DNA from 4 places in the Pseudomonas sp. ES4 genome. Region 1 is predicted to be linked to each of the others. Evidence: predicted binding sites of a transcription regulator. Region 1 holds the regulator's gene; each other region holds the start of a gene.

What was found. Region 1 encodes sigma-54, which starts transcription at its own class of promoters, with help from an activator protein. Its sites were predicted from a motif close to ANTGGCATNNANNTTGCTNT; they were not measured.
Region 2: a site for sigma-54 is predicted at 2,980-2,999, ahead of ACQ4OB_RS21505 (flagellar basal body rod protein FlgF). Genes of this name have one in related genera too.
Region 3: a site for sigma-54 is predicted at 2,084-2,103, ahead of ACQ4OB_RS16345 (circularly permuted type 2 ATP-grasp protein). Genes of this name have one in related genera too.
Region 4: a site for sigma-54 is predicted at 4,399-4,418, ahead of ACQ4OB_RS05730 (pilin). Genes of this name have one in related genera too.

Annotation. Positions count from the first base shown of each region.
Region 1 is NZ_JBOBDO010000033.1:27,466-35,086, forward strand. Features, by position in the region: gene ACQ4OB_RS25520 (KpsF/GutQ family sugar-phosphate isomerase) at 1-757, shown strand, start outside; gene ACQ4OB_RS25525 (KdsC family phosphatase) at 757-1,281, shown strand; gene lptC (LPS export ABC transporter periplasmic protein LptC) at 1,289-1,861, shown strand; gene lptA (lipopolysaccharide transport periplasmic protein LptA) at 1,848-2,396, shown strand; gene lptB (LPS export ABC transporter ATP-binding protein) at 2,396-3,121, shown strand; gene ACQ4OB_RS25545 (RNA polymerase factor sigma-54) at 3,306-4,799, shown strand; gene hpf (ribosome hibernation-promoting factor, HPF/YfiA family) at 4,874-5,182, shown strand; gene ptsN (PTS IIA-like nitrogen regulatory protein PtsN) at 5,195-5,659, shown strand; gene rapZ (RNase adapter RapZ) at 5,662-6,519, shown strand; gene ACQ4OB_RS25565 (HPr family phosphocarrier protein) at 6,535-6,810, shown strand; gene ACQ4OB_RS25570 (ZIP family metal transporter) at 6,858-7,621, opposite strand, start outside.
Region 2 is NZ_JBOBDO010000021.1:101,305-108,925, forward strand. Features, by position in the region: gene ACQ4OB_RS21490 (flagellar basal body P-ring protein FlgI) at 1-578, opposite strand, end outside; gene flgH (flagellar basal body L-ring protein FlgH) at 606-1,301, opposite strand; gene flgG (flagellar basal-body rod protein FlgG) at 1,354-2,139, opposite strand; gene ACQ4OB_RS21505 (flagellar basal body rod protein FlgF) at 2,185-2,925, opposite strand; gene ACQ4OB_RS21510 (sigma-54-dependent transcriptional regulator) at 3,241-4,806, opposite strand; gene phhA (phenylalanine 4-monooxygenase) at 5,088-5,873, shown strand; gene ACQ4OB_RS21520 (4a-hydroxytetrahydrobiopterin dehydratase) at 5,978-6,334, shown strand; gene ACQ4OB_RS21525 (amino acid aminotransferase) at 6,334-7,527, shown strand.
Region 3 is NZ_JBOBDO010000013.1:134,177-141,797, reverse strand. Features, by position in the region: gene ACQ4OB_RS16350 (alpha-E domain-containing protein) at 1-629, opposite strand, end outside; gene ACQ4OB_RS16345 (circularly permuted type 2 ATP-grasp protein) at 642-2,051, opposite strand; gene ACQ4OB_RS16340 (ribonuclease E inhibitor RraB) at 2,454-2,795, opposite strand; gene ACQ4OB_RS16335 (hypothetical protein) at 3,009-3,242, opposite strand; gene ACQ4OB_RS16330 (PLDc N-terminal domain-containing protein) at 3,414-3,605, opposite strand; gene ACQ4OB_RS16325 (hypothetical protein) at 3,670-4,200, opposite strand; gene ACQ4OB_RS16320 (methyl-accepting chemotaxis protein) at 4,379-5,860, shown strand; gene ACQ4OB_RS16315 (Mpo1-like protein) at 6,090-6,455, shown strand; gene ACQ4OB_RS16310 (acyl-CoA thioesterase) at 6,456-7,253, opposite strand; gene ACQ4OB_RS16305 (CHAD domain-containing protein) at 7,425-7,621, opposite strand, start outside.
Region 4 is NZ_JBOBDO010000003.1:300,880-308,500, forward strand. Features, by position in the region: gene coaE (dephospho-CoA kinase) at 1-447, opposite strand, end outside; gene ACQ4OB_RS05715 (prepilin peptidase) at 444-1,316, opposite strand; gene ACQ4OB_RS05720 (type II secretion system F family protein) at 1,318-2,535, opposite strand; gene pilB (type IV-A pilus assembly ATPase PilB) at 2,538-4,238, opposite strand; gene ACQ4OB_RS05730 (pilin) at 4,465-4,893, shown strand; gene ACQ4OB_RS05735 (BON domain-containing protein) at 5,627-5,980, shown strand; gene ACQ4OB_RS05740 (DUF2845 domain-containing protein) at 6,176-6,475, opposite strand; gene ACQ4OB_RS05745 (DUF748 domain-containing protein) at 6,472-7,621, opposite strand, start outside.

The DNA of each region.
Region 1 (7,621 bases):
CTTTTTCGTGCACCCGGCCGAAGCCAGCCACGGCGACATGGGCATGATCACCCGCGACGACATCATCCTGGCGCTGTCGAACTCCGGCTCTACCAATGAAATCGTCACCCTGCTGCCGCTGATCAAACGCCTGGGCATTCAATTGATCAGCATGACCGGCAATCCTGACTCACCGCTGGCGAAGGCTGCCGAGGTCAACCTCAACGTGCATGTCGAGCATGAAGCCTGTCCGCTCAACCTGGCACCGACCTCGTCGACCACCGCCGCGCTGGTCATGGGCGACGCCCTGGCCGTTGCGCTGCTGGAAGCCCGCGGTTTTACCGCCGAAGATTTCGCCTTTTCCCACCCTGGCGGCGCGCTTGGCCGACGCCTGCTGCTGAAAGTGGAAACCGTCATGCACGCCGGCGCAGAACTGCCCCAGGTGCAACGTGGCACGCTACTCAAGGACGCCTTGATGGAAATGACCCGCAAGGGCCTGGGCATGACCGCGATCGTGGAGGCCGACGGCAAACTGGCCGGGATCTTCACCGACGGCGACTTGCGCCGCACCCTTGACCGGACCATCGACATCCACCATACGACCATCGACGAGGTCATGACCGTCCACGGCAAGACCGCCCGGGCCGACATGCTCGCAGCCGAGGCTCTGAAAATCATGGAAGACCATCGAATCAACGCGCTGGTGGTGGTGGACAAGGAGGACCGACCGATCGGCGCCTTCAACCTGTCCGATCTGCTGCGCGCAGGAGTAATGTGATGAGCACCGACCTGCTGCAACGCGGCAAGAACATCAAACTGGCAGTTTTTGACGTCGATGGCGTACTGACCGACGGACGCCTGTACTTCCTCGAAGACGGCAGCGAATTCAAGACGTTCAACACCCTCGACGGCCAAGGCATCAAGATGTTGATGGCAGCTGGCGTGCAGACCGCTATCATCAGCGGCCGCAAGACCCCGGTGGTCGAGCGACGCGCGAAGAACCTCGGTATTCCACACGTGTACCAGGGGCGCGAAGACAAACTGGTGGTGCTGGACGAGCTTCTTGCCCAACTCAACCTAAGCTATGAGCAAGTCGCCTATCTCGGTGACGACCTGCCGGACCTGCCGGTGATTCGCCGCGTCGGCCTGGGCATGGCGGTGGCAAGCGCTGCCAGTTTCGTCCGTGAACATGCCCACGGCATCACCCAGGCCCGCGGCGGCGAGGGTGCCGCTCGCGAATTCTGCGAATTGATCCTGCGCGCGCAGGGCCGCCTCGATGCGGCAAACGCCGCGTACCTGTGAGCCAACTATGCTGAGCAAAAAGATTCGCAAATTCCTGGTGTTCGGTTGCATCGCAGCGATATTCGCCGCGGTCGGCTACTGGAACATCAGCCCGGAACGCTTCCTCGACAAGCCGGTGGCAAAGATCGATGAAACGGCGATCGACTATTACGCGATCAACGCCCACAGCGTGCAATATCTGCCGGACGGCAAACTGCAATACGAAATGACGTCCGACAAGGTTGAACACCTGAAAGCCACCGAAGTGACGCTGTTGACCAACCCCGACCTGAACATGTTCCGCGGCACCGAGTTCCCATGGCATGTGCAGAGCGAGCACGGCGAAGTGAACCCCGACGGCACCCAGGTCGAACTGATTGACTCGGTGCGCATCACGCGCTTCGACGAGAAAAACCGCAAGACCCTGATTACCACCACCCGCATGACAGTGTTCCCGCAGCAGCAATATGCGCAGACCGAGCAACCCGTTAGAATCGACGGCGCTGGTGGTGTGTCGACTGGCAAGGGAATGAAAGCGTATTTGAAAGAAAGCAGGATACACCTGCTATCGAACGTAAGAGGACAGTATGAGGCTCGTTAAAACCCTCCCTATTTTGCTCGGTCTGAGCGCAGCACTGGGAAGCGTGAGCGCCTGGGCTCTGCCGAACGATCAAGAGCAGCCTATCCGCATCCAGGCCGACGATGCCCAGCTGGACGACAAGAATGGTGTTGCCACCTATAAAGGTGACGTGATCATTACCCAGGGCTCGATGATCGTTAAAGGCAATACTGTGACCATCACCCGCACGCCGGCCGGCGACATCGACGTGGTGACATCGGTGGGCAATCTGGCCTACTTCGAGCAGATGCAGACGGCTGGCGACACCAAGCCGGTTCAGGGCTACGGAGTGACCATCCAGTACCACGCCTCGCAAAACCGCGTCGTACTGATCGATCGCGCCAAAGTCATCGACAAGGACAACAACGTCACCCAAGGCGAGAAAATCGTCTACGACACGGTGAAAAAGCTTGCCAGCGCCGGTCGTGCGACGGGCAACAAGGTTACCGAGTCGCGTCCGCGCATCGACATGGTGATCCAGCCGAAGAAGAAAACCGACGAGCAAAAGGCCCAGTAATGGCAACTCTGAAAGCTCAGCATCTGGCCAAGAGCTACAAGAGCCGCCAGGTCGTGCGTGACGTCAGCCTGTCGATCGACAGCGGTCAGATCGTCGGCCTGCTGGGTCCCAACGGCGCCGGCAAGACCACCTGCTTTTACATGATTGTCGGCCTGGTACAGGCCGATCAGGGCCGCGTACTGATTGACGACCTGGATGTCAGTCACCAGCCTATGCACGGTCGTGCGAAGGCCGGCATCGGCTATCTTCCGCAAGAAGCATCGATCTTCCGCAAACTCTCGGTAGCCGACAACATCATGGCGATCCTCGAGACCCGCAAGGAACTCGACAAGGCCGGTCGTCGCCAGGAGCTGGAAAGTCTGCTGCAGGAATTCCACATCAGCCACATCCGCGACAACCTCGGGATGAGCCTGTCCGGTGGTGAACGCCGCCGCGTGGAGATCGCCCGGGCACTGGCTACCAACCCGAAATTCATCCTGCTCGACGAACCATTCGCCGGCGTGGACCCGATTTCGGTGGGCGACATCAAGCAGATCATCTATCACCTCAAGGCCAAGGGCATTGGTGTGCTGATCACTGACCACAACGTCCGTGAAACCCTGGATATCTGCGAAACCGCCTACATCGTCAACGATGGCCAGCTGATCGCCGAAGGTGACTCTGCCACCATCCTGGCCAACGACCTGGTCAAGGAAGTGTATCTGGGCCATGAGTTCCGCCTGTAAGCACTCAGGTGTCTGGCTGGTTGCCCGGGCGCTTGTCTCGATAAAAAATCAACATTTTTTTATTGTTACAGCGCTCTAGGCAAACGCTGCAGTTTCGGGCATATAATTTGCTTATGTTTGGCGCTCCGGCGCCCTGTAGTGGATGGCGCATGTGCGCCGGCGAATAAGGTGTTAAGCCCCTGCCATGAAACCATCGCTAGTCTTGAGAATGGGCCAGCAGCTGACGATGACACCGCAGCTGCAACAGGCCATCCGCCTGCTCCAATTGTCGACCCTGGACCTGCAACAGGAAATCCAGGAGGCCCTGGAGTCCAATCCGATGCTCGAACGCCAGGAAGAAGGCGACGACTTCGATAACGCCGACCCCTTGGCCGACAAAGCCGAACAGCTACCCAACGCCGATGTTTCGGAACCCTCCTACCAGGAAACCGCCCCGACGGTTGATAACCTCGATGAAGGTGACTGGAACGAGCGCATCCCCAACGAACTGCCCGTCGATACCGCATGGGAAGACGTCTACCAGACCAGCGCCAGCAGCCTGCCGAGCAACGATGACGACGAGTGGGACTTCACCACCCGGACATCGGCCGGCGAAAGCCTGCAAAGCCACCTGCTGTGGCAACTGAACCTGGCGCCGATGTCCGACACCGATCGCCTGATCGCCGTGACCCTGATCGATTGCATCAACAATCAGGGCTACCTGGACGAGACCCTCGAGGAGATTCTCGAAGCCTTCGACCCGGAACTGGACATCGAACTGGACGAAATCGAAGCCGTCCTGCACCGTATCCAGCAATTCGAACCTGCCGGTATCGGCGCCCGTAACCTGGGCGAATGCCTGCTGCTGCAATTGCGCCAATTGCCCGCCAAGACACCTTGGCTGGTCGAGGCCAAACGCCTGGTCACCGAGTACATCGACCTGCTCGGCAGTCGCGATTACAGCCAGCTGATGCGTCGCATGAAGCTCAAGGAAGACGAACTGCGTCAGGTGATTGAACTGGTGCAGAGCCTCAACCCGCGCCCAGGCTCGCAAATCGAGTCCAGCGAAGCCGAATACGTCGTTCCCGACGTGATCGTACGCAAGGACAACGAGCGCTGGCTGGTGGAGCTGAACCAGGAATCCGTGCCACGACTGCGGGTCAACGCTCAATACGCCGGCTTCGTGCGCCGCGCCGACACCAGCGCCGACAACACCTTCATGCGCAATCAGTTGCAAGAAGCCCGCTGGTTCATCAAGAGCCTGCAAAGCCGCAACGAAACCCTGATGAAAGTGGCCACGCAAATCGTCGAGCATCAGCGCGGTTTCCTTGAATACGGCGACGAAGCCATGAAACCGCTGGTCCTGCATGACATCGCCGAAGCGGTAGGGATGCACGAGTCGACGATTTCACGGGTAACCACGCAAAAATTCATGCATACCCCACGGGGCATATATGAACTGAAATACTTTTTTTCCAGCCACGTCAGCACCTCCGAGGGCGGTGAATGCTCGTCCACGGCAATCCGCGCGATCATCAAAAAACTGGTTGCCGCGGAAAATCAGAAAAAGCCGTTGAGTGACAGCAAGATCGCTGGTTTACTGGAGGCACAAGGCATTCAGGTGGCTCGCCGCACCGTCGCCAAGTACCGCGAATCCCTCGGGATCGCGCCTTCGAGCGAACGCAAGCGGTTGATGTAGAGCCACGCCACAGCGTTCCAGTGGCAGGTATTTCTGCCTGCCGCTTTATGCACTGGCAACGAAGGAGAAGCTGTATGCAAGTCAACATCAGTGGACACCAACTGGAAGTGACCGAACCTCTTCGCACTTACATCGGCGAAAAACTCGAACGATTAGAGAGGCATTTCGACAAAATCACCAACGTGCAGGTCACGATGACGGTCGAAAAGCTCAAGCAGAAAATCGAAGCCACGCTGCATATTCCCGGCAATGAAGTGGTCGCAAACGCGGAGCATACCGATATGTACGCGGCGATCGACGCACTGACCGACAAGCTGGATAAACAACTCAAAAAGCATAAGGAAAAGACCCAAAGCCTCCTCCAGGGCGCGACCGGTCGTTAACACTCCCTACCCATGATCCGACTTGAAAGCATCCTGACCCCCGGCCGTTCCCTCGTGAACGTGCCGGGCGGCAGTAAAAAGAAAGCCCTCGAGCAAATTGCCAACCTTATCCATAAAGAAGTACCGGATCTGGAGATGCAAGATGTCTTCGAGGCTCTGATTGCCCGTGAAAAACTCGGCTCAACCGGCTTTGGCAACGGCATTGCCATTCCCCACTGCCGCCTGAAGGGCTGTACCTCGCCCATCAGCGCCCTGATGCACCTTGATGCACCCATCGATTTCGACGCCATCGACGGCGCCCCGGTTGACCTGCTGTTCGTTCTGCTGGTCCCGGAAGCCGCTACCGATGCGCACCTGGAGTTGCTGCGCCAGATCGCCAGCATGCTCGACCGCAAGGAAGTGCGCGAAAAGCTGCGCAGCGCCCCGAGCAATGAAGCCTTGTATCAGGTTGTCCTGGACGAGCAAAACGGTCATTAATCATGCGCTTGATCATCGTCAGTGGCCGTTCCGGCTCAGGTAAAAGTACCGCACTCGATGTTCTCGAGGACAACGGCTTCTACTGCATCGACAACCTGCCCGCCGGCCTGCTGCCGGAACTGGCCGAACGTGCGCTGATCCATACTGAGCTGGCGCAACCGCTGGTGGCCGTATCGATCGATGCGCGCAACTTGCCGAGTCACTTGTCGCGTTTTCCCGAACTGCTGGAAGAAGTGCGCAGCCGGCATATCCAGTGTGATGTGCTTTATCTGGACGCCGACGAAGAAACCTTGCTCAAGCGTTTCTCGGAAACCCGCCGTCGTCACCCGCTGAGCAATTCCAATCGCTCGCTGGCCGAGGCCATCAACGATGAGACCGCCCTGCTCGGGCCGATTGCCGATCTCGCCGATCTCAAGGTAAACACCACCAACCTGAACCTGTATCAACTGCGAGATACCATCAAGCTGCGCCTGTTGAACCAGCCGGAATCCGGTACGGCGTTCCTGGTGGAATCTTTCGGCTTCAAGCGTGGAATGCCGGTGGACGCTGATCTGGTGTTCGACGTGCGCTGCCTGCCGAACCCTTACTGGAAGCCAGAGTTGCGCGATCAATCGGGTCTCGACCAACCGGTTGCCGATTACCTGGCGGCACAGCCGGACGTCGAAGAGATGTTCCAGGACATCTCCACCTACTTGTTAAAGTGGCTACCCCGCTTTGCCGCCAGCAACCGCGCTTATGTCACCATTGCCATTGGCTGCACCGGCGGCCATCACCGCTCCGTCTACCTGACCGAACGTCTGGGCCAGGCCCTGCAAAAATCCCTGAAGAACGTCCAGGTTCGCCACCGCGACCTCAGCTAAAGGATTCACACCGCGATGCCTGCTCTGGAAATTGAAATCATCAACAAGCTGGGCCTGCATGCCCGCGCTTCTGCAAAATTCGTTGGCGTCGCCGGTGAGTTCAAGAATTGCACGATCAGGGTAGGACGCACGCCGGAATCCACGGTCGACGGAAAAAGCATCATGGCAATGATGATGCTCGCTGCGGGCAAGGGCACCAGAATCCACCTGAGCACCGAAGGCGAACAGGCTGATGAGGCGCTGCAGGCATTGGTGAATTTGATCAATGACTACTTCGGCGAAGGCGAATAACACCTCGCCCTGTAGCAGCCGGCGAAGCCTGCTGCTACATATCCGCGCTAAGCCAACGCCGTATCCATCACCATCATCAAGCAAAACCCGATCAGCAACCCGAGACTTGCAAGCTTGTCGTGACCATTGCGGCGCGACTCGGGAATGACTTCATGGGTGACCACCAGCAACATTGCCCCGGCCGCCAGCGCCAACCCCAAGGGCAACAACAATTCGGCCAGGCTCACCAGCCAGGCGCACAACAACGCAAAGCCCGGCTCGACCAGACCTGACGCAGCTCCGATCAGGAACGCCTTGACCCGCGACATCCCTGCCCCGGCCAGTACCAACGCGATCACCAGACCTTCCGGCACATCCTGCAAGGCGATGCCCATGGCCAGGCTATCGGCGTCGGACATGCCACCTCCCGCTGACACACCGACCGCCATGCCTTCGGGGATGTTGTGGGCAATGATCGCAAACACAAACAACCAGATTCGCGGCGGGATGACCGGTCGTTCCAGCGTGCCTACGAGCATTTCCGGCGATGCACCCGACACCTTGCGATCCACCAGGAACAATCCAAACGCCCCCAGCATGATGCCGAAACTGATCAGTCCGCTGGCCGCCCAAGGCGTCAGCCCCAAGCTTTCAGCGGCAGTGATCCCCGGAACGATCAACGAAAACGCTGTCGCTGCGAGCATCACCCCGGCCCCAAAGCCGAGCAGCGTATCGCTGAGCACTTGAGGCATCCGTCGAATGACCAGCACGGGCACCGCGCCCAAGGCTGTGCCCAAGGCGCAGATCGCCCCGCCTTGCAACGCGCGCAGCA
Region 2 (7,621 bases), on a different contig from region 1:
GTGAAGTCCGAACGATTGAGGTTCAGCGTCAGGCTGTTGCCCTGATTGAAACCGCTCGGCACCGAACGCTCGACCGACGCACCGCCCGGGATACGACCGGCCGACGGTACGTTGACAGTGATCTTCGAACCGTCACGACCTTCGGCGTCGAAACCGCCGACCACCAGGTTGCCCTGAGCGACCGCATAGACGTTGCCGTCGATCCCCTTGAGCGGCGTCAGCAGCAAGGTGCCGCCGCGCAGGCTCTTGGAGTTACCGATGGACGATACGGTGATGTCGACCTGCTGACCCGGCTTGGCGAACGCCGGCAAATCAGCACTGATCGACACCGCCGCGACGTTCTTCAACTGCACGTTGCCCGAACCCGGCGGCACCTTGATGCCGAACTGCGAGAGCATGTTGTTGAACGTCTGCAGGGTGAACGGGGTTTGCGTCGTCTGGTCGCCGGTGCCGTTAAGCCCGACCACCAGGCCGTAGCCGATCAATTGGTTGGAACGCACGCCGGAAATACTGGCGATATCCTTCAGCCGCTCGGCTTGAGCACCGAAAGCTGCGCTCATCAGGATCGCAGCCACCATCAGGTGTTTGAAATTCAACGTAGCCACCTAGAAAGGGAACAGCGGGCTGAGGAAGAAACGGTCGAACCAGCCTGGCTGACTCGCATCGGCAAAAGCACCGGTGCCCGAATAGGTGATGCGCGCATCGGCGACGCGGGTCGACGACACAGTGTTATCGGTGGCGATGTCATCGGATCGAACCATACCGGCAATCCGCACCAGCTCATCGCCAGTATTGAGGGTCAGCCACTTCTCGCCGCGCACGGCGATGATGCCGTTGGGCAACACATCAGCGACGGTCACGGTGATCGAACCGGTCAGGCTGTTGCTCTGCCCGGACTTGCTGTCGCCCTTGGTGGCGCGGTCACCTTCATAACCGACATCCAGGCTCAGGCTACCGCTGCCCACTGGATCACTGGTGCTCAGGCCGCCACCGAAGAACGAGCTCAGGCCGATGTCGGTCTTGCTGTTCTTGCCAATTTGCGAGTTGGCGTTCTTGCTGGCCTGGGTGCGTTCATTCAGGGTGATGGTGATGATGTCACCGACCCGGAACGCCTTGCGGTCGCTGTACAGGTTCTGTTCGAAACCGGCCTGGTAGATCGAGCCGTTATTGGCGGCAGCCGGCAGCGGTGTGCGCGGCAACACCGGGGCGTAGTAAGGGTCATTGGGCTTGGGCGGCGGGGCAACGCAGCCCGCGAGCACGACGGCCCCACTCAGTGCCAGAACAGATACGAAGCGATTCATGACCCTACCTCACGGTGTTGCAGGCGACCTCATGGCCGCCTCATAGACTTGATTACAGATTCTGCGTTACGAACGAGAGCATCTGGTCGGCGGTGGAGATCACCTTGGAGTTCATCTCGTAAGCGCGCTGAGTGGTGATCATGTTGACCATCTCTTCAACGGTGCTGACGTTCGAGGTCTCGAGGGTGTTCTGCAACGTGGTGCCGAAACCGGCCAGGCCCGGGGTACCGACTTGCGGCGCGCCGCTGGCCGCGGTTTCCAGGAACAGGTTGTTGCCCACCGCCTGCAGACCGGCCGGGTTGATGAAGTCGGCGGTTTGCAGGTTGCCGATCACCTGGGAGGCCGGGTTGCCGGTAACGGTGATGGACACGGTGCCGTCACGACCGACCGTGAAGGTCTGGGCATCGTTCGGGATGACAATGGCCGGTTCCAGGGCGAAGCCGCTGGCGTTCACGATCTGACCGTTGGAGTCGAGGTGGAATGTCCCGTCACGGGTGTAGGACGTGGTGCCGTCCGGCTGCAGAATCTGGAAGAAGCCGCGACCGTCGATGGCCATGTCCAACGGCTGCTCGGTCGTTTGCAGGCTGCCGGCGGTGAAGTTTTTCTGGGTGCCGACAATGCGCACACCGGTACCCAATTGCAGACCCGATGGCAATTCACTGTCCTGGGTCGACTGGGCGCCTGGCTGGCGTTTGATCTGGTAGAGCAAGTCCTGGAACTCGGCGCGGTCACGTTTGAAACCCGTGGTCGACACGTTGGCCAGATTGTTGGAAATGGTCGTCAGGTTAGTGTCCTGGGCGGACAGACCTGTTTTGGCAACCCATAGAGCCGGAAGCATTCGATTCTCCTCGTGCGCCTGTTTTACGGCGCGACGTTCTGATAATTAGCTGATCTGCAAGACCCGAGCCATGGCCTGGTCGTCTTCTTTGGCGGTGTTCATCATCTTGATGTGCAGCTCGAACTGCTTGGCCAGGGCCAGCACCGAGGTCATCTCTTCCACGGCGTTGACGTTGCTCGACTCAAGGAAGCCGGACACCAGTTTGACGTCGGCATCGGCCTGCGCCGGCTTGCCGTCCTTGGTGTGGATCGAACCGTCCAGGCCTTTGGTCATGTTCTTGAAATCCGGGTTGACCAGTTTGATGCGGTCGACTTCCGCCATCACGCGCGGACCTTCGCCCATCGCACGAATGCTGATGGTGCCGTCCTCGCCCACTTCGATTTGCTGCTCGGGTGGCACGGCAATCGGCCCGCCATTGCCCATCACCGGCATACCGTTGCCGGCCCGCAGCACGCCCAGGGCGTCGACGTTCAGGCTGCCGGTGCGCACGTAGCTTTCGCCGCCATCAGGGTTCTGCACGGCGATCCAGCCATTGCCTTGCACCGCGACATCGAGGTCGCGACCGGTTTGCACCAATGCGCCAGGGGAGAAATCGGTGGCCGGACGCTCGGACAGGGCAAACGCACGCGCCGGAAAGCTGTCGCCGAACACCGGCATCGAACGCGCCTGCTCCAGGTCTTTCTGGAAACCGTTGGTGGAGATGTTCGCCAGGTTGTTCGCATGAGCCTTCTGCGCCAGTGCATTCTGGCTGGCGCCGGTCATTGCCACATAAAGGTACTTGTCCACACTCTTTCCTCTGCATGCCGGACGTTTGCCGTCCACCGCTGTACTGCTGAGCCACAAGCAATTTGCAGACCAACTTTTTTCTGGCGGCGCAGGGCCCGGCAAACAAAGGACTTGATGGGTTCAGGAGGGATTGGAGGATTGTGTCGAAGACGAAAAACCGGCGGTGTTATGCCGCTTCGAGGCAAGTGCCGACCTTACTGACCGATTCGCTGATCGTTCCCACGCTCCGCGTGGGAATGCAGCCCGGGACGCTCCGCGTCCCAAAGCGGACGCAGAGCGTCCATTGAGGCATTCCCACGCGGAGCGTGGGAACGATCAGGCGCTGCCGGGTTCTTTGCCGACTTCGTACTCACGCAACTTATTGGCAATAGTGGTGTGCGAAACCCCCAACCGCTTGCCCAATTGGCGACTGCTCGGATGCTCGGAATACAAACGCTCAAGCACCGCCTTCTCGAAACGCCCGACAATCTCGTCCAACCCACCCTCAAGTGAGAAATCGCCAAGCGGCTGACGCACGCCGTAGTCAGGCAGGCGAATATGTTCGGCCTTGACGGTCCCGCCTTCGCACAAGGAAACCGCCTGGAACAATACGTTTTCCAATTGCCGGACGTTGCCCGGCCAATGGTAGTGACTGAGCCGCTCCATCGCCGCTGGCGCCAGTTTCGGCAGTGGGCAACCGATCTGTCGACTGGCCTGATCGAGGAAGTGTTCCACCAGCGGCGTCAGACCATCGAGGCATTCGCGCAGTGGCGGGATGTGCAGTGAAAGCACGTTCAAGCGGTGATACAAATCCTGGCGAAACTCACCCCGCGCGCACAACTCGGACAGGTCGACCTGCGTCGCGCAAATCACCCGCACATCCAGATAAACCTCTTCATCACTGCCCACACGACGGAAGCAACCGTCCTGCAGGAAGCGCAGCAATTTCACCTGCAAACGCGGGCTCATTTCCCCGACACCATCGAGAAACAGCGTACCGCCTGCCGTCAGCTCCAGCAGACCGAGCTTACCCTCGGCCCGCGCCCCCTCGAAAGCGCCGGGGCCGTAGCCGAACAGCTCCGTCTCAGCCATGGATTCCGGCAGGCCGGCGCAGTTGAGCGCCATCAACGGTGACTGCCCCCGCGGACTCGCCAGGTGGCAGGCACGCGCCAACAACTCTTTACCGGTACCGGTTTCGCCTTCTATCAATAGCGGCGCATCCAGCGGCGCCATGCGTCGGGCTTCGCGCACCACCGCGGCCATCACCTTCGAGCTCTGGAAAATGCTGTCGAAACCGCGCAACTCCTGCTTGCGCACGTTATAGATGCGCTCACCGACCCGGTCGGCGCGGTGCAACGTGAGTACCGCACCGGCCATTGCTTCGCTGTCGTCATGCTCCGATTGCAGTGGCGCGATGTCGGCGAGAAACACGTCGCCCTTCACTTTCACCCGCAAGCCGTTGATCCGCGACTTGTTGGCGCGCACCAGTTCCGGCAAGTCGAAATCCTCGGCGTAACGCGACAACGGAATCCCCGGCACCTCATCGACCCGCACGCCGAGCAACTGCGCCGCCGCGCGGTTGGCCGCGACGATCGAGCCGCCCATGTCGATCGATAGCACCGGAAATTCCAAGGCGCCGAGCAACGCATTGAGTTCCATGTGCCGACGTTCGCTGGGCATCAGCCCTACACGCTTGACGCCGAATACCCCGCCGATCGCCTCAAACTTCGGACGCAACGCCTGAAACTGAATGTTGATCAGGTTCGGGCAGTGCAGATAGATCGCGTTGCCATGCTCACCGCCGACTTCGCCGCGAGCGACGTTGATCCCGTACTCCACCAGCAAGTTGAGAATGTCGCGCAGGATGCCGATGCGGTTCTGGCAGTGGACTTTGATACGCATAAAAACGCCCGAAACAGGAGTGATCGAGGGCCTGAGCAGGGATTTTTCTGCGCAGACACCAACTTAGTCGTCAAGATTATGTGACACCTGCACGCCATTTCAAACCCGAAAATCTCAATCCCTGCGCCATAGCGGCTGATCCGTAACGAATACTTTACAAAAATCGACGAATTTTCCTACGAACGGCGCGACTCGCGTGCTGCAACACTGCATTTGTTGAGGTATTTCTAGGTCCATAGCTGTACACACAACAAGAACGAATCCCCTAGCAGGAGAGCAGCATGAAGCAGACGCAATACGTGGCTCGCGAGCCCGATGCGCAAGGTTTTATCGACTACCCCGCCGAAGAACACGCGGTGTGGAACACGCTGATCACTCGCCAACTGAAAGTGATCGAGGGTCGTGCGTGCCAGGAATACCTGGACGGTATCGAAAAACTCGGTCTGCCCCACGACCGCATTCCGCAACTCGGCGAGATCAACAAGGTCCTCGGTGAAACCACCGGGTGGCAGGTTGCCCGGGTGCCCGCACTGATCCCCTTCCAGACCTTTTTCGAATTGCTCGCCAACAAGCAGTTTCCGGTGGCGACGTTTATTCGTACCCGCGAAGAGCTGGATTACCTGCAAGAGCCGGACATTTTCCACGAGATCTTTGGCCACTGCCCGCTGCTGACCAACCCCTGGTTTGCCGAATTCACCCACACCTACGGCAAACTCGGCCTACAGGCTTCCAAGGAAGAACGCGTGTACCTGGCGCGCCTGTACTGGATGACCATCGAGTTCGGCCTGGTCGATACCGCTGAAGGCCTGCGCATCTACGGCGGCGGCATTCTCTCCTCGCCGAAAGAAACCGTTTACTGCCTGTCGGACGAACCTGAACATCAGGCCTTCGATCCGCTGGAATGCATGCGCACGCCGTATCGCATCGACATCCTGCAACCGCTGTACTTTGTCCTGCCGAACCTCAAGCGTCTGTTCGACCTCGCCCACGAAGACATCATGGGCATGGTCAAGCAAGGCATGCAGCTGGGCTTGCACACACCAAAATTTCCGCCAAAGGCTGCGTGATCCGCAGCTTTTAGAATCAAGTGAGCCTGTCAGGAACCGACGCTTTGGTTTAGCGTGGTGACACTGACGGCCGATTTCCAATAATTCGATTTCAGGAACCCATCATGTCCACATTGAACCAAGCCCATTGCGAAGCCTGCCGCGCCGATGCCCCTCAAGTCAGCGACGAAGAACTGCCGGTACTGATCAAGCAGATTCCCGACTGGAACATCGAAGTGCGCGACGGCGTGATGCAGTTGGAAAAAGTTTTCCTGTTCAAGAACTTCAAACACGCACTGGCGTTCACCAACGCCGTTGGTGAAATCTCCGAGGCGGAAGGTCACCACCCAGGCCTGCTGACCGAGTGGGGCAAAGTCACCGTGACCTGGTGGAGCCACTCCATCAAGGGCCTGCATCGCAACGATTTCATCATGGCCGCGCGCACTGACGAAGTGGCCAAGGACGCCGAGGGCCGCAAATAATGCATTTCGACGCCATCGGCCGAGTACCCGGCGACCCGATTCTCGGCCTGATGGAGGCCTATGCGCAGGACCCCAACCCGCGAAAATTCGACCTCGGCGTGGGTGTCTATAAAGATGCTCAAGGCCTGACACCGATTCCCCAGTCCGTGAAACTCGCCGAGCAACGTCTGGTGGATCGCCAGACCACCAAGACCTACATCGGTGGCCACGGTGAACCGGCGTTCGGCAAGGCCATCGTTGAATTGGTGCTGGGCGCCGATTCCCCGCTGATTGCCGAACAACGGACCGGGGCGACGCAAACACCGGGCGGCACCGGCGCGCTGCGCTTGAGTGCCGACTTCATCGCCCAGTGCCTGCCGGGCCGTGGCGTGTGGCTGAGCAACCCGACCTGGCCGATCCACGAAACCATCTTCGCGGCAGCCGGGGTCAAGGTCAGTCATTACCCGTACGTGGGCAGCGATAACCGCCTCGATGTCGAAGCGATGCTCGCCACCCTCAACGAGGCGCCGAAAGGCGATGTGGTGCTGCTGCACGCCTGCTGCCATAACCCGACCGGTTTCGATCTGTCCCATGACGACTGGCGCCGAGTGCTGGACGTGGTGCGCAGTCGCGATCTGGTGCCACTGATCGACTTCGCCTACCAAGGCTTCGGCGATGGCCTGGAACAGGACGCCTGGTCGACCCGGTTGTTCGCTGCCGCGTTGCCGGAAGTGCTGATCACAAGCTCCTGCTCGAAGAACTTCGGCCTGTACCGCGATCGCACCGGTGCGCTGATTGTCTGCGCGAAAACCGCTGACAAGCTGGTGGATATCCGCAGCCAACTGGCCAACATCGCCCGCAACCTGTGGTCGACACCACCGGATCATGGCGCGGCTGTGGTAGCGACCATCCTCGGTGATCCAGAGCTGAAAAGCCTCTGGGCCGACGAAGTGGAAGCCATGCGTTTGCGCATCGCCCAGCTGCGCAGCGGTTTGGTTGAAGCGCTGGAACCTCATGGTTTGCGCGAGCGCTTTGCGCACATCGGCGTGCAGCGCGGGATGTTTTCCTACACTGGTTTGTCGCCGGAGCAGGTCAAACAACTGCGCGATCATCACAGCGTTTACATGGTCGGTACCGGCCGGGCCAACGTCGCCGGAATCGATGCGACGCGCCTGGATCTGCTGGCCGAAGCCATCGCCGAAGTCTGCAAGTAATCCCTATCGCACCACTGATCGTTCCCACGCTCCGCGTGGGAATGCCTCGACGGACGCTCCGCGTTCGGCTTTAAAGCGACGCAGAGCGTCCCGG
Region 3 (7,621 bases), on a different contig from region 1:
GCCCGCAGCAAAGCGCTCCACTGGTAATAGGCGTGAGCGGTGCCATCACTGACCGCCTCGGCCTGATCGCCAGCCATTTCGTAACGGGCATCGAGCAGGCGCAACGTGTTGTCGGCCCTTTCGATAAACGTCCCCAGGCGAATAAAGCGGAACGCATCGTTACGCATGATCGTGCCGTAGGACGCGCCGCGGAACAGGTGGGAACGTTCCTTGATCCACTCGCAGAAACGGCTCATGCCGTAGCGACTCAAGCCTTGATCGGCAATCCCGCGAATTTCCAGCCAGGTGGCGTTGATGTTTTCCCACATGTCGGCGGTGATTCGCCCACGCACCGCATGGGCACTGGCCCGCGCAGCGCCGAGGCAGCTGTAGATGCTCGCCGGGTTGGCCGCGTCCAAAGCGAAGAAATGCAGCAGCCGTTCAGCATGCAGATCGCCGTGGCGCTCCAGGTAATCGTCCAGGGTGCCGGTGATCAACAACGGCATGGCGAGTTCGTGCAGGCCGTCACCACGGCCATCTTGCGGCATCAGCGACAGCGAATAACTGATGTCGAGCATCCGTGCGAGGTTTTCCGCTCGCTCCAGGTAACGCGACATCCAATACAAATCCGAGGCAGTTCTACTTAACATGGCAGGCTTCCTTCAATCCTCGACCACCCAGGTGTCCTTGGTTCCGCCGCCCTGGGATGAATTCACCACCAGGGAGCCTTCGCGCAGGGCAACACGAGTCAAACCGCCGGGCACAACCCGGGTTTCGCGGCCAGACAATACAAACGGACGCAGGTCGATGTGGCGTGGAGCGATGCCGTTTTCGACAAAGGTCGGACAGGTCGATAAAGACAACGTCGGTTGCGCGATGTACGCGTGGGGCTTGGCTTTGATCCGCTCGCGGAAAGACTCGATTTCCGCCGCCGTCGCCGCCGGCCCCACCAGCATTCCGTAACCGCCGGAGCCCTGGGTTTCCTTGACCACCAGTTCCGGAAGATTGGCCAGTACGTGGGACAGTTCGGAGGGATTACGACACTGCCACGTCGGCACATTCTTCAGAATCGGCTCTTCATCCAGGTAGAAACGGATCATGTCCGTGACGAAGGGATACACCGACTTGTCGTCCGCGACCCCGGTGCCGATGGCATTTGCCAGCACGACATTGCCGGAACGGTACGACGACAACAGCCCTGGAACGCCGAGCATCGAGTCCGGGTTGAACGCCAGCGGATCGAGGAATGCATCGTCGAGGCGACGGTAGATCACATCGACGGCTTTCGGCCCGTCCGTGGTGCGCATGAACACCTTGTCATCGCGCACGAACAGGTCCGCGCCTTCCACCAGCTCAACGCCCATTTCCCGGGCCAGAAACGCATGTTCAAAGAACGCGCTGTTGAAACGACCCGGCGTCAGCACCACCACGCTCGGGTTGTCGATCGGGCTGGAGCTTTTCAAGGTATCGAGCAACAGGTTGGGATAGTGGTCGATCGGTGCGATGCGCTGGGCCGCGAACAGTTCGGGGAACAATCGCATCATCATCTTGCGGTCTTCGAGCATGTAGCTCACGCCGCTCGGTGTACGAAGATTGTCTTCGAGCACGTAGTACGTGCCGTCACCATCGCGCACCAGGTCGACACCGGAGATGTGGGAATAGATATCGCGGTGCAAATCCAGCCCTTGCATCGCCAACTGATATTGCTCGTTGGCCAGCACTTGCTCGGCCGGAATGATGCCAGCCTTGATGATGCGCTGCTCGTGATAGAGGTCGGCGAGGAACATGTTCAACGCCTTGACCCGCTGAATGCAGCCGCGCTCGACGACTCGCCACTCACTGGCGGGGATGCTGCGGGGAATGGTGTCGAAGGGAATCAGGCGCTCTGTCCCTTGCTCATCACCATAGAGCGTGAATGTAATCCCGGCGCGATGAAACAACAGATCGGCCTCGCGTCGCCGTTGTGCCAAAAGCTCGTCAGGCGTTTCGGCCAGCCAACGGGCAAACTCCCGATAATGCGGGCGGACCTGGCCGCCGGCATCGTACATCTCATCAAAATAGGTGCGGATCATGCCGTACTCCTTGTCACCCGGACATGCAGGCCTTCGCAAGGCCCGTGCCATCGGCATAAACGCTTTGATATCAATCAGTTGAATAATCGCATTGCACGCACCGCACCAATCCTGTGCGGTAAATGCCCCCACCTGATCGCCCCCGCTTCATTGCGAAGCAATGTTGTTGCCTATCACCAGCATAGCCAGAGTTGATTTCACTGCCCGGGAGGCGATGCGGATAATCCGCGCATTCGCTGGAAAACTTGACGAACTTCCCTTTGGCCGCCTGTTTAGGCGGCTTTTTTTTGCGTCGTTGAAACGTTATGAATCAAAAACACGATCTTTTGTCTTTCAAACCGCGAAAACGAAAACGGCCAACCCGAAGGTCAGCCGTTGCTGAGTGTTGTCACTGTTCATAAGTTATGCGAGTCGCCCTCGTACCTCCTGCTTGACGCCCCATCCTTCGATGATGCCGCCCAAAGGCTCGACCACCGCCTCGAAATCCTGCTCGAAATCGCCGATGCCGTCATAAGTGGCGTACATCACTTTGCTCAGTTCCAGGTACCACGCGCCGTCATCGCGCACGCTGATTTGTGCATTCAAGGATTCACCACAGTAATGCCCTGCCGCCCTGCGCGCCCGCTCCTCGTCCGGAAAAATGGCGTAGAACTCGATGGGATGGAATCTTGAAAAGTCGAAGCCGCCTTCTTTCATGCGGCGCAACACGCTGGTGCTGATGTCTTCTTGATAGGCTGTGCTCATGAAACGTCCCCCTCAGACTGATGGATAGACTTTCCGTAATCCCGGCACTCGCAACCGAATGGGGCGAGCGATGCGGCAACAACGTTGCCGGTGGGAAGCAAGCATGTAGCTGACAAGACCAGACCTTAGCGATCCGTTCGCTGATCTCGGTTGCAGAGTAGCCTCAAGATAGAGCCACTGCCAAGGCCTGGTTAGAAATGTGACAGGAGATGTTCAGATTGGCGTGATGCTGAGGATTTCAATGCTGTTCTGGGTTTTCAGACTTTTGACAGTCGGATCATCGGCGCGCCCTTCCAGATCGTTGAGGTCCAGTTCGGCAGCCACAGGCAGACAGCGGGCGCGAATGAGCTTCGCGGCTTGTTCGTTGTTCGGGCATTCATCGCTCTCGAACACCTCGTCAACTTGTTCACCGTGATCATCAACGAAAGTGACTTTCCACTTTTGCATCAGTGCCTCCTCGATAAAACCCATGGATGGGCTTACATGTATCTCGACATCCTTCCCCGGCCAATCGTTCAACCGGACCTTCTATAAGTGAAGCATGAAAAAAGGACTCTCCGCGGTGTGTTTTCACACAACCTGAGAGAGCCCTTTCTGGCTTGGCGCCTGAAGACGCCGTCAGATCCGGACGTTGCCTCGTGGCCCGGCGATGGCCCAGATGATCAGGCCCAGCACTGGCAGCAGCAGGATCAGCAGCACCCAGATGATTTTCATCCCTGTGTCGGCACCACTTTTGAGCACGTTGATGATTGCCCAGATATCCAGGGCAAGAATTATCAGGCCAATCAGACCGTTGAACGTGGAACCCATGGTGTCGCTCCCTAAGAGTGGTTTGCACTCTTAGGATAGCCGGGCCTTGCGAGGGTTCCGTGTTTTAAACGTGAACGGCGATTTTCAGGGCTTCGAGCGAGGGTGCGGCAGCGATGCCGACTTGGGCGCACAACTCCAGTACGCGCGGCACATCATTGCCGTAGACCAGCACCACTTGCAGTTCGTCGTCGAGCAACTGACTGAAGTTCATCAGTGTGTAACCGCCGTTTTCCTTGTTCATGCTGCCCATCTGCACCTGAATGCGATTGAGCGCGGTCAGGGCTTCGGTCTTGGCCAGTTGCTTGGGCTTGATATTGAAATCGACCCCGGGGCCGAACGAGGAAACGATCTGCGCGAACAGGTCCACATAGGTGTCGGCCTGGAACAGCACGGTCTCTGGAAGACTGCCGACGACGACCCACTCGCCCAGCGGAATCGGGAAGGTTTCGTCGTAGTTGATATCCGGATTGGCCGTCAGAAAAGCCTCGGGATCGGCGTAGGCCTGGGCCGCTTCGTCAGCGACTTTGAGGATTTCGTCATCGCTCATGCAGCCGGAGCTTATTTTGCTGATGAGTTCGACGAGTGCGGCTTTCATGGGGCGGAATCCTGTAGCGAGGGAATTTTGAAGGCGCGAAGGATAGCGCATTACGCCCCGCAATTCCTGTGCGCGAGCAGGGCCGGGGTTGTTGACCCACATCAAGATCCAGCCCCCTCAGTAGCGGCACAATACTGGCACCTTGCCAAAACTGTTTCCGCTATCAGAGAAGACCTCCATGGGTGCCTGGCTTAGCAATATCTCGCTGAAATACAAATTCTGGGCGGTCAACGCCGTCGCCTTCGTCACGACCTTGCTGTTGGTGTTGTACGCCGTACAGCTCGAACAACAGGCCCGCAGTCATGCTTCTCAGGCATCGGCACAAGCCCAGGCGCGACTGCTCAACGCCTGGCCCGCCGGGCAGCCGCTCCCCAAGGCCGATAACGTGCTGACGTTCAGTCGCGGGCAGACACCGTCGCTGAACGGGCAACCGGTACTGGAACTGGCCGATACCAACGGCTGGGTCGCCATCAATGCCATGCCGCTGTTCGGCGACAACCCGTTGATGGGCGCTGAAGTGTTCACGCGCACGGAGGGTAACCAGGTTGCGGTGATTGCCCAAGGCCCGAGCCTGGCCCAGGTATTTGGCGAGCGTTTTCCCAACTACGCCGTGGCGGTGGCGGTCCTGATGCTGGCGATGCTCGGCGCTTCGCAATTGTTGATCCGCTTCCTGCTCAGCCAACTCAATACGCTGAAGGACGTGATGCTCCACGTCGAGAAAACCGGCGACCTGTCCGCCCGCGTGCCGCTGGCCTGCACTGACGAAGTCGGGCAGATGGCCAATGCCTTCAACGCCATGCAGGCCGGATACCAGCGGGTGGTCAACACCGTCGCCAGCACCGCCCGACAACTGGATGTCGGCGCGGCGCGGCTGGCGTCGAGCATGAACGAGGTGCGTCACGGCATGCTCGGCCAGCAAAGCGAAACCGATCAGGCCGCCACGGCGATCAACGAAATGACCGCCACGGTCTATCACATTGCCCAGCACGCCGGCGCCACCCGCGACCTCTCGCAAACCGCTGACACCCTGGCCGGTAGCGGGCAGGAAGTGGTCAGTCGGGTGCAGAAGTCGATTGCCGGCCTGTCCAGCGGAGTGCAACAGACTGCCGAGATGATCCAGCGTCTGGCTGAGGACAGTCAGAAGATCAACGGCGTGGTCAGTGTGATTCACAGCATTGCCGAACAGACCAATCTGCTGGCGCTGAACGCCGCGATTGAAGCGGCCCGTGCCGGCGAAATGGGGCGCGGGTTTGCGGTGGTCGCCGATGAAGTGCGCAACCTGGCCAAACGTGTCCAGACCTCCACTGACGAGATCACGATCATGGTTTCGGCGTTGCAGGCCGGGACTCGGGACGCGGTGGATTTCATGCAGGAAAGCTCGTTCAAGGCCGACGATTGCGTGCAACAGGCTCAGGAGGCTGGAGCAGCGTTGGCGGAGATCACCAGCGCTGTCGCGCAGATGCGCGAAAGTAATACGCAGATCGCGGTGGCAGCCGAACAGCAGAGCCATGTGGCCGAAGAAATGAATCGCGCAGTGGTGAGCATTCGGGATGTGACCGAGAACACCGTGCAGCAGACCGTGGATTCGGCGACGACCAGCAATGAGCTGGCGGCGTTGGCCGGGGAACTGAGCAAGGCTATCGGGCAGCTGAAACTGTAAGGGCCCCATCGCGAGCAGGCTCGCTCCCACAGGTGATCTTCAGTGGCCATTAATTTTTGGTACAAAAGAGATTTACTGTGGGAGCGGGTTTGCTCGCGAAGGCGTCAGCCCGTTCAACATCAATTCCGAACATGACACCTATCACGTCAATAGCCAGCCTTGATTCGCCGACTGGTTTGCCCCGGCCTATTCTTTGTTCAAGAGCCTCAACGAACCAAGGATTAGCATCATGGGCAAACGTCATCCCAACCTTCCCGCCTGGCAATGGCGCGCGTACCCGAACAATCACCAGCACCCGACCAATCTGGTGCTGCACCTGATTGCCGTGCCGCTGTTCATCGTGGCGTTTCTGCTGATTGTCTCGGGCGTGTTCAGTCTGAGTTTTACCAATGTCGCGATTGGCATTATCGGACTACTCGCTGCCCTCGGCCTGCAACGCCACGGCCACCGCCTGGAGGCGCAAGCCTCCGAGCCGTTCAGTGATCGCAAGGATGCCGTGTCGCGCTTGCTGGTCGAGCAATTTCTGACCTTCCCGCGGTTCTTCCTGAGCGGCGGTTGGTGGCGCGCCTGGCGTGAGCGCCACCGTCGTCACTGATCAGGCGAAAATCGTCACCGTCTGCCGGCTCATGGCAATCAACTGACCGTCCGCGTTCCACAATTTCGCGGCCGCATGACCGTAGCCGTCAGCGGCATGTTCGGTTTCAACCAGGTATTTGCACCAGTCCAGCGTGCTCAGTTCAAGCAACGGCTGAACGAATTCGATGGTCCAGGTCTGCGTGCTGCCCATCGCCGGTTTACTCAGGTGCGGCATCAGGGCCGGTGGCCAGGCGTCAACCAGCGCCAATATATGCGCTTCGCTGACCGCTTCTTCCTTCACGTCCCCGCGCAAGCGTACCCAGCCGCCCATCTCGCGGGATTTGTTGCCCGTGAACGGCAGACCGCCGACACTCCAGCGCATCGCCAGATGCTGCATGAACTCGGGGAGTACCCCTTTGATGAACGGCAGTTCCTGACAATCGTCCCAGTGCTTCATCTCGGGTGCCGGTTCGGCGATCACCGCCACTTCCGACAGTCGCGAGGCGCCGAAGCTGCCCTGGACCAACGTCACCACTTGGCCGTTCTGCATCGCCCGACCCAGCACCTGGCTGACAGCCTTCCCTTCGCGCAACACATCGACTTCAAAGCTGACCGGCACCTCAGGCTCGACCGGGCCGACAAAGGTGATCGACAGCGAGCGCACCGGACGATCCGCCGGGACCTTCGCGCGCATGGCTTCGTACTGCAAGGCGGCCACCAGGCCACCGAAACTGGCGCGCCCCTGAGCCCATTTGGCCGGGATAGACAGCTCCAGCGGCTGGCTGCGGACAGCGTCAAGCAGATCGGAAAAGCGCATGAAAACCTCGGTATGGGAAAAGGATGAAGGGATCTTAACCAGCCGGCGAGGATGGCACAGCGCTTATTCCGGCCAAAGAGACTGACAGATAGGCCGGATAACACCGCCATCTCTGTAGCAGCTGCCGAAGGCTGCGTTCGGCAGCTGCTACATAAGCGGTTTGTGGTGGTATCAGGATTTGAAACAGGCAGCGCTGAGTTTGTCGAGGACACGATCGGCGCGGTCTTCGGCCTTGGCCATCGCAGTTTTCCAGCCTGCGACGCAGGGCTGCAAATCGGTTTCCTGTTCGGCCATGGCCAGCCATTGCAAGCAATCGTGCCAATCGCCCAAGGCACCTTGTGCGGATTTCAAGCGCGCCATCGCCGCTT
Region 4 (7,621 bases), on a different contig from region 1:
CTGCAGGGTGCGCTCGATCTGTAGTTGTTCCGGGGCATCGATCACCAGGACTCGTTGGGTCATGGCGTACTGCCCGGACTCGATCAGCAATGGCGAAACCAGAATCGCGTAAGGCGATTGTGCCTTGGCCAGATGCTCGGCGATTTCCTTGGCGATCAGCGGATGCAACAACGCTTCGAGCCAGCGACGTTCCTCTGGTACTTCGAAGATCAATTTGCGCAACGCCGCGCGATCCAGCTGCCCGTCGGCTTGCAATACGCCAGGGCCGAAGTGTTCGGCGATCCTGGCCAGCGCCGGGCGCCCCGGCTCTACCACCCAACGCGCCGCGTGATCGGCGTCCACCACGTGTACGCCCAGGTCGATGAAGTGCTGGGCAGCCGCGCTTTTGCCGCTGCCGATGCCGCCGGTCAGGCCGAGAATCCAGGGTTTTTCCACAGGGGTATTCATTTCAAACCGACAAACTGCCAATAGAAGCCGGTTATTTGACCACCCCAGAGCAAGGCAATCCAGCCGGCAATTGCCAGAAAGGGGCCAAAGGGGATTGGCGTGGAGGTTTTTGCGTTGCGCAAACGCAGCAGAATCACGCCGACAACGGCGCCCACCATCGACGATAACAGGATGGTCAGTGGCAGGATCTGCCAGCCACCCCAGGCGCCGAACATCGCCAGCAACTTGAAATCACCGTGGCCCATGCCTTCCTTGCCGGTGATCAGCTTGAACAGCCAGAACACCGACCATAACGCCAAATAGCCGGCCACCGCGCCCCACAAAGCATCATGCAAGGGCACGAACAGCGCGAAGCTGTTGACGATCAGCCCCAGCCATATCAGCGGCAGCACCAGCATATCCGGCAGCAGTTGGTGCTCGGCGTCGATCAGGCTCATGGCCAGCAACCCCCAGCTCAGGAGCAGCGTCATGCAGGCCTGCCAGCCGAAACCGAAATGCCAGGCGATGAACGCCGAAAGCAGGCCGCAGGCCAGTTCGGTCAGTGGATAGCGTTTGCTGATGGCGGCCGTGCAGTTCGAGCATCGCCCCCGCAAGAACAGATAACTGAGCAGCGGAATATTTTCCCAGGCGCGAATTCGATGGCCGCAATGGGGGCACTGGGAGTGGGGCAGCATCAGGTTGAAGGTTGGCAGCGGTGTTTCACCTGGCAAACCCAGCACTTCACGAGCCTCCTCACGCCATTCGCGGTCAAGCATTTTTGGCAGGCGCCAGACCACCACGTTGAGGAAACTGCCCATCAGCAGGCCGACCAACATGGCTGCAATCACAAAGGACAATGGGTGGAGGGTCAGAATGTCGTTCAAGGGCATGTCAGATCGCTGAGCCGAGTTGGAAGATGGGCAGGTACATTGCAACCACCAGGCCCCCGACGATAACACCCAGCACCACCATGATGAACGGCTCCATCAGGCTGGTGAGGTTATCGACCATGTTGTCCACTTCGTCCTCATAGAAGCTCGCGACCTTGTCGAGCATGTCATCCAATGCGCCGGACTCTTCGCCGATGGCGGTCATCTGGATCGCCATACTCGGAAAAATGCCGGAGGCGCGCATGGAAAAATTCAGCTGCATACCGGTCGACACGTCCTGCTTGATCCGCAGCACCGCGCGCTTGAACACGATGTTGCCGGTAGCGCCGGCCACCGAATCCAGGGCTTCCACCAGTGGCACGCCTGCCGCAAAAGTCGTCGACAGTGTGCGGGCGTAACGGGCCACGGCGGACTTGTACATCAGCGTGCCAATCAGCGGCATTTTCAGCAGCCAGGTGTCCATTCGGTCGCGAAAGCCTTGCGACGTTTTAAACGCGTGGCGCACGCCGAAGATGGCCGCGATCAGCACGCCGAGCATCGCCCACCACCAGTCCTGCATGAATTCCGAGAGGCCGATGACCATCACCGTGAAGGCTGGCAATTCGGCGCCAAACCCTTTGAATACCGATTCGAACTGCGGCACCACTTTGACCAGCAGGATCCCGGTCACGATGATCGCGACGAACACCACCGCCAGCGGGTAGGTCATGGCTTTCTTGATCTTGGCCTTGAGGCTTTCGCTTTTTTCCTTATAGGTCGCCACTCGCTCCAGCAGGGTATCGAGGGCACCGGCCTGCTCGCCGGCATCGACCAGGTTGCAGTAGAGCTCATCGAAATACTGAGGTTTTTTGCGCAGGGAAGCGGCGAAGCTGTTACCCGCCGCGACTTCCTGTTTCACCTCGTCGATCAGCGTGCGCATGGCCGGGTTTTCGAAGCCTTCGCCGATGATGTCGAAGGACTGCAACAGCGGCACGCCGGCCTTCATCATGGTCGCCATCTGCCGGGTGAACAGGGCGATGTCCTGGGCCTTGATGCGCTTGCCCAGGTTGAAAATCGAGGTGGATTTCTTGCGTACCTTGCCGGGGGTGATGCCCTGCTTGCGCAACTGGGCCTTGATCAACGCCGGGTTCTGGCCGCTCAACTCGCCCGTCATTCTGGTGCCTTTGCGGTCGGTGCCTTCCCAGGCGTAGACGCTGATTTTTGCTGCTTTGACCGCCATATTCAGTCCTTGGTGACCCGGTTGATTTCTTCAAGGCTGGTGATGCCTTGCATGGCCTTGAGCAGGCCCGATGTGCGCAGGTCGTTGAAGCCGTCTTTACGCATCTGGATGTCGATTTCCAGTGAATTGCCTTCGGCCATGATCAGCCGTTGCAGGTCCTGCGTGTTCTTCACCACTTCATAAATCCCCACTCGCCCTTTGTAACCGCCGTTGCACAGATCGCAACCGACCGGTTCATAGATCGTGAATGAGCCGATGCGTTCCTCGGGGAAGCCTTCCTTGAGCAGCGCTTCCCGGGGAATCTCGATGGGTTTCTTGCAATGGCTGCACAACTTGCGCGCCAGGCGCTGGGCAATGATCAGGCTGATCGAGGTGGCAATGTTGAAACCCGGGATGCCCATGTTGTGCAGGCGCGTCAGGGTTTCGGCGGCGCTGTTGGTGTGCAGGGTCGACAGCACCAGGTGACCGGTCTGGGCGGCTTTGATGGCGATTTCGGCGGTTTCGAGGTCGCGGATTTCGCCGACCATGATCACGTCCGGGTCCTGTCGCAGAAATGAGCGCAGCGCCTGGGCGAAGTCCATTCCCTGCTTGGGATTGACGTTGACCTGGTTGATGCCTTCCATGTTGATCTCCACCGGGTCTTCGGCGGTGGAGATGTTGATGTCCACGGTGTTGAGAATGTTCAGCCCGGTGTAGAGCGATACGGTCTTGCCCGACCCGGTGGGGCCTGTCACCAGAATCATGCCCTGGGGTTGCTTCAGCGCGGCCATGTACAGGTCTTTCTGGTCCTGCTCGTAACCGAGGGCATCGATGCCCATTTGTGCGCTGGACGGGTCGAGGATCCGGATCACCACTTTCTCGCCCCACAGGGTCGGCAGGGTGTTGACCCGAAAATCGATGGACTTGGTCTTGGACAGGCGCATCTTGATCCGCCCGTCCTGGGGCCGGCGTCGTTCGGAGATGTCGAGGCTGGCCATGACTTTCAGCCGCGCGGCGATGCGACTGGCCAGGTGGATCGGTGGCTTGGCCACTTCACGCAAAATACCGTCGGTGCGCATCCGCACGCGGTAGGTTTTTTCGTAGGGTTCGAAATGCAGGTCGGAAGAGCCGCTTTTGATCGCATCCAGCAACATCTTGTGCACGAAGCGCACCACGGGCGCGTCATCGGCATCCTGGCCGGCAATGGCGTCTTGTCTGTTGTCATCGATCGACTCGATGTCCACGCCATCGAGGTCAACGTCAGCCATGTCTTCCAGGCCGGTGCCTTGGTTATCGAAGAATTTTTCGATGGCATCGCTGAGCTTGTCGTCCTCCACCAGGATGGCTTCGGTATTCAGCCCGGTGCTGAACTGGATGTCATTGATGGCTTGCTGATTGGTCGGGTCGGAAACCCCCACGAACAACTTGTTGCCGCGCCGCCAGAGGGGCAGGGCGTGGTGCTGGCGAATCAGTTTCTCGCTGATCAGTCCCTTGGGCTGGCTCTCCTTGTCCAGGCAGTTGAGGTCGAGCAAGGCCATGCCGAAGTGTTCCGACGCGATCTCGGCGACCTGGCGACTCTTCACCAGTTTGTTCTGCACCAGATAGCTGATGAGGGAGATTCGGCTGCGCTGGGCTTGCTGATACGCCTGTTGCGCGCTTTGGTCAGTGAGAAGCTCGGCCAGGACCAATTGCTTGGCCAGACCGCTAAGGGCAATGTCATTCATTGGGATACCGGACGCAGACAGTTCATGACTTATAGCCTAGTCAAGCGGAGGAACCAAACCAGCGGTGTTGAGGTGACAAAAAGTGTCAGATAGTGCGGATTCTGGGGGTAGGAAACGGCGTTGCACTCGCCTCACGTCCCGGCCAACAGGGCGCGCGACGCTTGGCATGGGCTGTGCTGCGGCTAGTTCAGGTCATGAGATTTCGACTCATGCATGGAGCTTGTCTATGAATACTCAGAAAGGTTTTACGCTTATCGAGCTGCTGATCGTGGTGGCGATCATCGGGATTCTGGCGACGTTTGCGTTGCCGCAATATTCCAAGTATCAGGCCCGGGCCAAGGTCACGGCGGGGCTGGCTGAGATCAGCGCGTTGAAAGTGCCGTTCGAAGATCTTATGAATCAAGGGACCGATGTGACACTGGATAAGATCGGTGGCGCCACAACGACCTCCAACTGCACGACGTCAGCGACTGGCAAAGCGGCTGATGGGACAGGCTCTATTGCTTGCAAAATTCTTAATGCTCCGGGTCCGGTGTTGAATAAGTCCATTACTCTGACGCGCGCGTTGACTGGCTGGACATGCACCACCGAAGTCGATGCTGAATATGCGCCTAAAGCCTGCGCCGCTGCCGCTTCCACTGCCACATCAGGCTGATTTAAAACCGTTTTGCCTAGTGCCCCATCTTGCGGGTCGGGGGCATATCCGTTTTTGCGGTCACGGCGGCGGGCGGTTCCGCCCTTACGGCGGGTCACTTGGAAAAGCCCCAAGTAACCAAGGGCTCTTGCCCCTTTCGGTCGGTGCCTCGCCCAGGCTCGGCATGCCCTCGCTCCGGTCCTGCTCCGTGGGCCCGCCGCCATCGGCCATCCATGGCCGGGGGCGGCTAACCCGGCATCCATGCCGGGTTGCCCACTGCGCAGAACCTCCACTCGGCCTCCCGATGGGGCGTGCACCTCAAGATCAAAAGCTGGAGGCGAGCTAACGCTCGACCTGACTCTTCAAGCGTACGCATTCCCCTGTAGGAGCGAGCCTGCTCGCGAAAGACGTGAACGATAACGCGTGCTGTCTGAATGAACGCGGTGACCCAAACCTTAAATGAACAGCATTACGCCTTGCGGGGCGTTTTTTGTTCGCTCTCCGGGAAAAATCGAGTAATTGAGAAAACTTCCAATAATTCATGGCCTTAGGCCTGCGGTAAAACCCGCAACTTGCATGTCGATAATTCCGAAGTCATGCATTCTGCATGATTTCGAAAATCAGGTGTTTTTATAAGTCGTTGATTTATATGTGTTTATCGATTATTTAAAAGTTGGCACAGCGTTCGCACTATCTCCTGTAACCCTGCTGACAAGACACGCAGCAGACTTTATGAAAAACAGGAGTTACTCGTATGAAGAAGTTCGCTATCGCTGCCGCTACTGCTACCGCGCTGACCCTGACCATGGCCAACGTCGCATTTGCACAGACCCAGGCTACCCAGGCTCCAATGGTTCTGGCCGCTGGTGAAGTGACCGAAGTCAAGGAAGCTACTTCCGATACCTGGATCACGACCAAGGTCAAAGCAGACCTGGTGACTGAAAAAGGCATTCCTGGCACCGACATCAAAGTCGAAACCAACAAAGGCGTAGTGTCCCTGTCGTCCACCGTTGCGGTAACTGACGCTCAGAAAGCCACCGCTGTGGCAATCGCCAAGAAAATCAAAGGCGTTCAGGCAGTCTCTGCTGATGGCCTGAAATCCGAGTAAGGCAAGGCTTCTCGCCTGGACTGGGAGAAGGCGCGACAGACGGGCCGAGCAATACGTCTGCCGCCTCAGGAGAGTTCATGCGAAGGCCATAAGGATGTGGCCATTACAGGCCCCGGACATTCGTGTCAGGGGCCTGTTCTATTTGGGGCAGCGCAAAACCACATTAAATTGTGCCCACATGATGTTGTGGTGGATTCAGTTACCGCGCTTGCTGGTGATCTGCTTCAAACGATTACCTTCAAAATGCAGGTACTGATACATCCCGCCGTTGGGCCCGTAGGTCCATTCCTCCACTTGAAACTCTTCCCGGCGGTTAGCGCTGCGCTTGTAGCCCAACAGATCACGGCTGACCGGTTCTCCGCATTTCTGCAGCACCTCGCTGGACCTGTCACCGACACTGACCAATTGACTGCCGCAACGCAGGGTGTCGGCTGCCGAAGCCTGCGCTGCGGCTATCGCCAGAGCCAGGCTCATCAGCCATTTCGAGCCTGTCATTCGGCGTCCAGATGCAGCGGCGTAACCACCCGACCGTCACTTTCCGCTTCGCCCAGGTTAGCGTCGATGAAGTACACGCGGTCATCGGCCAGCTGACCCTTGTCGACCAGATAATCCTTGATGCTGCTGGCGCGTTCCTGGCCCAGCTGGCGCAAGAGAACGTCGCTGGAACTCCAGAACTTGATCACGCCTTCACGCATTTTTGCCGTGCGTTCTTCCTTGCCCAGATCCTTCCATTCTGCGGGCGGCTGCGTCTTCAGGCGCGTGCGGTAGATCCCTTCCAGCAGTGGACCTTTCTCGTTATCCGGTACCTGCAGCAATGAAGCCTGAGCCGGCACCTTGTCACCGCGGCGCTGGAGCATTTTGTAGTAGTTGTACTGGTATTCGCGTTCCAGACGTTGCTCGGCGATCAGCGGGCCATCGCTGCTGGCGGCCGCCGTGCCTTCGATTTCCAGGCGCAGTGCCGGGCGCTCCTTGAGAGCCTGGGACAGTTTGACCAGCGAATCTTCGGCGTCCTTGCTCAGGTCGCTTGAACCCGGCGCAAACGACACGGTGCCCAAATCTTCCGAACCGCCACCACTGACCAGCCCGCCAATCATTTTGAAGGGCGCTGCTGCGGCCTTCACGATCAGGTTGCGCAGGGTCTGCCAGATGATAGGCATGACACTGAATTGCGGGTTGTTCAGGTCGCCGCTCACTGGCAGCTCGATGGATATCTTGCCGTCGACATCCTTGAGCAAGGCAATCGCCAGCTTCAGCGGCAGGCTCACGGCGTCCGGGCTGTCGACCTTTTCACCCAGTTGCAACTGCTCGACCACCACTTTGTTTTCAGCCAGGAGTCGGCCGTTGGTGATCTTGTAGTGCAGGTCGAGATTGAGTCGGCCCTTGCGGATGCGGTAACCGGCGAACTTGCCGGAGTAGGGCGTGAGCGTGGTCAGTTCGACACGTTTGAAACTGGTGGCGATGTCGAGGCTGGCCATCGGGTCGAACGGGTTGACCGCGCCCTTGATGGTGACCGGCGCATAACGGTCGACCTTGCCTTTGATATCGACGCTGGCCGGTTTCGCCTGACGGCTGTCGATGGTGCCGATTTGCCCATTGAGCTGTTGAACGGCCGTGGCGAAATTCGGGGTCAGGCTGAAGTCG